One region of the Arthrobacter sp. NicSoilB4 genome, then DNA from elsewhere that is predicted to be linked to it. Evidence: predicted binding sites of a transcription regulator. Region 1 holds the regulator's gene; the other holds the start of a gene.
What was found. Region 1 encodes LexA, which represses DNA repair genes until DNA is damaged. Its sites were predicted from a motif close to TCGAACANNTGTTCGA; they were not measured.

Region 1 (3,404 bases):
AGGCCTGGAGGATCTGCTGGAGAACCTCGTTGGAACCGTTCGCGGCCCAGATGTTGTCCGCACCCAATCCGTGTCCGAGGTATTCGGCCAGGGCCTCGCGCAGCTCCGTGAATTCACGGTCCGGATAGCGGTTCAGCCCGGCGGCGGCAATCGTGACGGCCTCGGAGATGGCGGCGCGGACGTCGGCCGGGACGCCGTGGGTGTTCTCGTTGACGTTGAGCAGGATAGGGACGTCCAGCTGCGGTGCCCCGTAGGGGGTCAGGCCCCGCAGGTTCGTCCGGAGGGGAAGTCGGTTCAGGCGCTCTAGCTGGTCAGTCACCAGCCCAGTTTAAGTGAGATCGCCGCGTGCCCCGAAACTGTGACGCTTGCAGGGCGGCCCGGCGGCCTGCGGGGCGCCCGGCGACGGCCCGACGGGGCCCTGAGCTACTTGGACGGCAGGAACTAGTTGGACGGAATGAAGAGGGCCTGGCCCGGCACGACCCTGGCGGCCTCGAGGTTGTTCAGCTGGATGATGTCGGCGACGACATCGCGGGGGTCCCGCTCGGGCGCCACCGCTGCGGCGATGGCCCACAAGGACTCACCGGGCTGCACCGTCACCGTGACTGTGGGAGTCAGTGAGAGCTCGGCGGCAGAGTCCGCCGCCTTTGCCGGAGCATTGAGGAAGCCGCTGAGGGAAAGAACCAGGGCGGCCAGCAGGATCAGCGGCACTCCGATGAAGACGAAACGCCCCCGCCTGGTGAGCCTCAGCGGCGCCTGTTGTGCCTGCTTGGCACGCCCGCCGGAGCTGGGCTGGCCGGGCTGACCTGTGCCGGTGCCGGTGCCGGTGCCGGTGCCGGGCCGGCCGTAGTCGCCGAATGCGTCGCGGCCGAAAGTGTCGTGAAACGCGCTTGATGCTGACATGAACTGAGCCCTCCTGGACCATACTGTGCCGCCCGACGTACTCCACGTACCCGCCGCGAACCGGCCTGACCTTCGAACAAAGAACCGAACGATTCGTTCTACCCGAGCTTCGTAAAACTAGAACACATATTCGAACCCTGCTTGTTCTGTTTTAGCACCTATTGACGAACATTGTCGAGACTCGCTAGAACAAATGTTTGAAAAAGCTGTGTGGCTGGCCTACGTTTGAGTCAAAGAACAACCACTTCTGCAGTTGATCAGCAGGGTCTGACATTTCAGGCCGGAAGTTCCCGGCAGCTGCAGCCACAGCGGCCGGGCGGAACGGAAAGGCGTTGGCGAACATGGCAGCACAAGCCACTGGCGGCAGGGCCTCCGCGCGGAGCCCGCAGGCGGCCCGGCCTCCCAAAAGCCTCACCGTCCGGCAAAAGAAGATCCTGGAGACCATCCAGCGCTCCGTCACGGACAACGGCTACCCGCCGTCGATGCGCGAAATCGGCGATACCGTCGGCCTGGCGAGCCTCTCCAGCGTCACCCACCAGCTTTCGCAGCTTGAAAAGCTCGGCTACCTGAGGCGCGATCCCAAGCGCCCGCGCGCCATGGAAGTGCTGATGCCGTTGACCCTCGATGAGGGGACCACGAAGATTTCAGGGGTTGAGAAGCCAAGCGGCCTGCGCAGTGTGGGCGGCTTGTCTGTTTCTGAGCTGGCCAGTGCCACGGATACCGCCATGGTGCCGCTGGTCGGCCGGATCGCCGCCGGCGGACCGATCCTGGCCGACCAGGTCGTTGAAGACGTTATGCCCCTGCCCCGCCAGCTGGTGGGCCACGGCGAACTCTTTATGCTCAAGGTTGCCGGTGACTCGATGATTGACGCGGCCATCTGCGACGGTGACTGGGTGGTTGTGCGCCGCCAGGGCGATGCCGTCAACGGTGACATTGTGGCCGCCCTGCTGGACGACGAGGCAACCGTAAAGACCTTCCGCCAGCGTGACGGCCACACCTGGCTGCTGCCGCAGAACACCCAGTACGAGCCCATCCTCGGCGATCACGCCGTCATCATGGGGAAAGTCGTCTCGGTGCTGCGCTCCCTCTAGGACCAGGCCTCCCAGTCCGGGCCTCCCGTTGCCTGCGAACAGGGCCCCGCCGCCGATTCACGCCGGACGGGGCCTTTCGCGTTCCCTCCCGGACAACCGGGCAGGAACGCCACAGCCGCTGGGAGCTACGTCCCGGGCCGCCCTGATTCCTGCGCGAGCCTCTCCAGGGCCGCGAGGGCGATCGCGGGGTCCGTGGTGGGCCAGAACGGCGGCAGGGCGGCGCGGAGGAATCCCCCGTAACGTTCGGTGGACAGCCGCGAGTCCAGCACAGCCACCACGCCCTTGTCCGTCGTCGTGCGGATCAGCCGGCCGGCGCCCTGGGCAAGGCGGATGGCGGCGTGCGTCGCGGAAACACTCATAAAGCCGTTGCCACCGGCCTGGGCCACTGCCCGGGACCGCGCCGTCATCAGGGGATCATCGGGCCGCGGGAACGGAATCCTGTCGATCACCACGAGGCGGCAGGACGTCCCCGGCACGTCGACACCCTGCCACAGCGACATGGTGCCGAAGAGGCAGGTGTCCGGTTCGTCGGCGAACTGCTTCACCAGCGCCGTCATGGTCGAATCCCCCTGGCAGAGGATGCTCATGTCCAGCCGTGGCCGCAGGGCCTCGGCGGCGTCTTCGGCGGCGCGCCGTGAAGAGAACAGGCACAGTGCCCCGCCGCCGGAGGCCCTGATCAGCTTTTCGAGCTCGTCAAGCGCTTCCGGGGACGTGCCCCGGCCGGGCTTGGGCAGGTGCTTGGCAACGTACAGGATGCCCTGCTTGGGGTATTCGAACGGAGAGCCGACGTCAACGCCGGTCCAGCTGGGGGCGCCGGGCCCCACCAGGCCCAGGCCGCCGGCGGCCGGTTCGAAAGCGGACCCTATGGCCAGCGTGGCCGAGGTCAGGATGACGGTGTGGTCTGCGAACAGGCCCTCCCGGAGCCGTCCGGCGACGCTGAGCGGGGCGATATTGACCAGCGCCGGGGCCGACTCATCCGGCTGGGAGTAGCCCTGCTGCGGGTCAAAGGTGCTGTTGCGGGAAAACCAGACCACCTCGCGGTTCTCGCGGGCTGCCAGCAGCCGTTCGCAGAGTTCCAGGATCACCATGAGCCGGGAGCGCGCGAGCTGGCGCCCGCCGTCGGCCGTGTTGGCGCTGTCCCCCTTGGAATCCGAGAGCGCGGCGCGGCAGGCGTCCCGCAACTGGTCCACGCAGTCCAGTTGTTCGCTGTTGAGGCCGTTGGGCATGAGTCCGCTGGGGACACCTTCAATGGCAAGTTCGAGGTTGGATGCGGCGTTGTTCAGTGCGTCCACGGTGATGCCGGTGTGTTTCCGGGCCCCCGACGCGGCGGCGTGCACCATGGCCACGGAAAGCTGGCCGGATACGGCGCCGGTGACGCGGTCCTGGAGTTCGTGGGCCTCATCTACCACCACG
Region 2 (3,404 bases), 870 kb from region 1:
GACGGCTAGAATTGTTGCTGTGCGTTCCGGCAAGCTGCTGGCCACCTCCTTCCACCCGGAAGTGACGGGGGAGAAGCGCGTGCATGAATTGTTTATTCGAATGATCAGAGGAGAAGCGTAAAGCATGTCAGGCCACTCCAAATGGGCGACGACCAAGCACAAGAAGGCCATCCTCGATAGCCGTCGGGCCAAGTCGTTCGCCAAGCTGATCAAGAACATCGAAGTCGCCGCACGCATGGGCGGCCCGGACCTTGCCGGCAACCCGAGCCTGGAACTCGCCGTCACGAAGGCCAAGAAGACCTCGGTCCCCGCTGACAACATCGACCGCGCCATCAAGCGCGGCGCCGGCCTCACCGGCGAGGTCGTGGACTACACCGAGATCATGTACGAGTGCCGCGGACCGCAGGGCTCGGCGCTGCTGATCGAATGCCTGACGGACAACAAGAACCGTGCGGCCTCCGAAGTGCGTCTGGCCATCTCCCGCAACGGCGGCACTATCGCCGATCCCGGTTCGGTCAGCTACCTCTTCTCCCGCAAGGGCGTTGTCTCGCTGCCAAAGAACGGCCTGAGCGAGGACGACGTCCTGATGGCCGTCCTCGACGCCGGCGCCGAAGAAGTCAAGGACAACGGCGACAGCTTCGAGATCCACTCCGAACCGACCGACCTGCAGGCCATCCGCGATGCGCTCAAGGAAGCCGGCATGGAGTACGACACCGACGAGGCCGAGTTCGTGCCCTCCATGCAGGTGCCGCTGGATCTCGACGCCGCCAAGAAGTTCATGAAGCTCGTCGACGCCCTCGAAGAACTCGACGACGTCCAGAACGTCTACAGCAACGCCGACCTCAGCGACGAAGTGCAGGCCGCACTGGAAGCGGAGTGACCCTTCGCGTCCTCGGCGTCGATCCGGGCCTTACCCGCTGCGGGATCGGCGTCGTGGACGTCGAGAAGAACCGCCGCGCCACCATGGTGGCGTTCGGCGTCGTCGGAACGTCCCCGGAGGAGAGCCTGGACCAGCGCCTGCTGGTCATCGCCACCTCCATCGATGAGTGGCTGGACAAATACGAACCGCACGTCCTGGCCGTCGAACGCGTCTTCTCCCAGCTCAACGTCAGCACGGTGATGGGCGTCGCCCAGGCTTCCGGCGTTGTGATCGCCGCCGCCGCACGGCGCGGCATCCCGGTGGCCCTGCACACGCCGTCGGAGGTCAAGGCCGCCGTGACCGGCAGCGGAACGTCCAACAAGGACGCCGTCACCAAACTGGTGACCAAGATCCTCCGGCTGGACGCCCCGCCGCGCCCCGCCGACGCCGCGGACGCCCTGGCGCTGGCAATCACCCATGCCTGGCGGTCCGGCAGCGGGACTTCCAATAGCGGCGCAGTCACGACGGGACCGGGCAGCCAGTCGCTGACCCCGGCCCAGCGCGCCTGGGCCGACGCGGAGGCCAAAGCGCGCCGTGCGCGCTGAATGTCCGGCTCCGACGCAGTATCACTTGGTAGGGTATTCGTAGATATGTTCGGATAGCCGGGTTCTCCCGGTTCTACTTTCAGCTGAATTTTCAGGAGCCCGGCTTTGATCAGTTTTCTCCGCGGAACCGTAGCGCACGTCGGCCTGTCCTCCGCCGTGATCGACCTCAACGGCGCCGGCATGAGCGTGAACGCGACACCCCAGACCCTCGGCCGGCTCCGCGTCGGCGAGGAGGGGAAGCTCTTCACCTCGCTGATCGTGCGCGAGGACTCCCTCACCCTGTTCGGTTTCGGCAGCGACGACGAACGCGAGGTCTTCGATGTCCTGCTCAGCGTCAGCGGCGTCGGACCCCGGCTCGCGTTGGCGGTCCTCGCCGTGCACGAGCCCGAAGCGATCCGTGTCGCCGCCCACTCCGGCGACGGCAAGGCCTTCACCAAGGTCCCGGGCATCGGCCCCAAAGTCGCCGGGCGGATCGTGCTGGAACTGGCCGGCAAGCTGGTGCCGCACGGCACGGCCGCCGGCGCAGCGGCTCCGGCAGCATCTGCCGAAGCGCTCTGGAAGCCGCAGGTCGTTGCTGCCATGACAAGCCTCGGCTGGTCCGAGAAGGACGCCACGTCCAGCATCGACAAGTCCCTGGCGGATTCCCCCGAACTGGCCGAGAACGGCAACGTGGCCGAGATCCTGCGGGCCACCCTCCGCTGGCTGGGCCAGGACGGTGCCCGCGCCGGGAACAGGGTAGGCGCCCGTGGCTGAGCCGTCCCTGGTTGGCGGGGGAGAGGAGCCGGAGGAGCGGGTCATCGAAGCCGCACTCCGGCCCAAGAACCTGCACGACTTCGTGGGCCAGCACCGGGTCCGCAAGCAGCTTTCCCTCGTCCTGGAGGCCTCCCGCATGCGCGGCCGCAGCGCCGACCACGTCCTGCTCTCCGGGCCGCCGGGACTGGGCAAAACGACACTGTCCATGATCATTGCCGCCGAGATGAACGCCCCGCTGCGGATCAGCAGCGGGCCCGCCATCCAGCACGCCGGGGATCTGGCCGCCATCCTGTCCTCACTGTCCGAAGGCGAAGTCCTCTTCCTCGACGAGATCCACCGGATGTCCCGGCCGGCCGAGGAAATGCTCTACATGGCGATGGAAGACTTCAGGGTCGACATCGTCGTCGGCAAGGGCGCCGGCGCCACTGCCATCCCGCTGGAACTTCCGCCGTTCACCCTGGTCGGCGCCACGACCCGCGCAGGCCTGCTGCCCGGGCCCCTCCGGGACCGCTTCGGCTTCACCGGCCACCTCGAGTTCTACTCGGTCGCCGAACTGGAACTCGTGCTGCGGCGCTCCGCCGGGCTCCTGGACCTCAAGGTCAACTCGGCCGGGTTCAGCGAAATCGCAGGACGATCCCGTGGCACACCCCGCATCGCCAACCGTCTGCTGCGCCGGGTCCGCGACTGGGCGCTGGTGCACGGGATCGAGCAGATCGATGCCCGCGCGGCCTCCGCGGCGCTGGACATGTATGAGGTCGACAAGCGCGGCCTGGACCGGCTGGACCGCGCCGTCCTTGAAGCCCTCATCACGAAATTCGGCGGCGGACCCGTGGGGCTGTCCACCCTGGCGATCGCCGTCGGCGAAGAAACCGAGACCGTGGAGACAGTCGCCGAGCCGTACCTCGTCCGGGAGGGGCTGCTGGGCCGGACCCCGCGGGGGAGGATTGCCCTCGCCCCCGCCTGGACGCACCTCGGCTTCGCCGTGCCGCCGGGAGTGTTCGCGCAGGACCCCCTGGAGCTCTTCCAGGCCGGGGACGACGGGCCGGAGACCGACGGCGGGCTGGGCCATGGCGCGGATCCGGAATGGATCCGTAATAGTCAATAGCACCGCACCGGAACGTTTTTGCCTCTAGACTGGTATGACGCTCGGCACGTTCGGGTCTTTGTTTCTGTGCGCGGCCGCCACC

Region 2: the regulator LexA is predicted to act here: its motif matches at 1,502-1,517, upstream of ruvA (Holliday junction branch migration protein RuvA).

What each region holds. Positions count from the first base shown of each region.
Region 1 covers NZ_AP024653.1:1,390,338-1,393,741, reverse strand. Annotated here, with positions in the region: gene LDO13_RS06230 (histidinol-phosphate transaminase) at 1-319, opposite strand, end outside; gene LDO13_RS06225 (LysM peptidoglycan-binding domain-containing protein) at 442-900, opposite strand; gene lexA (transcriptional repressor LexA) at 1,242-1,991, shown strand; gene LDO13_RS06215 (ATP-dependent DNA helicase) at 2,117-3,404, opposite strand, start outside.
Region 2 covers NZ_AP024653.1:2,257,482-2,260,885, reverse strand. Annotated here, with positions in the region: gene pdxT (pyridoxal 5'-phosphate synthase glutaminase subunit PdxT) at 1-121, shown strand, start outside; gene LDO13_RS10165 (YebC/PmpR family DNA-binding transcriptional regulator) at 125-880, shown strand; gene ruvC (crossover junction endodeoxyribonuclease RuvC) at 877-1,464, shown strand; gene ruvA (Holliday junction branch migration protein RuvA) at 1,570-2,217, shown strand; gene ruvB (Holliday junction branch migration DNA helicase RuvB) at 2,210-3,322, shown strand.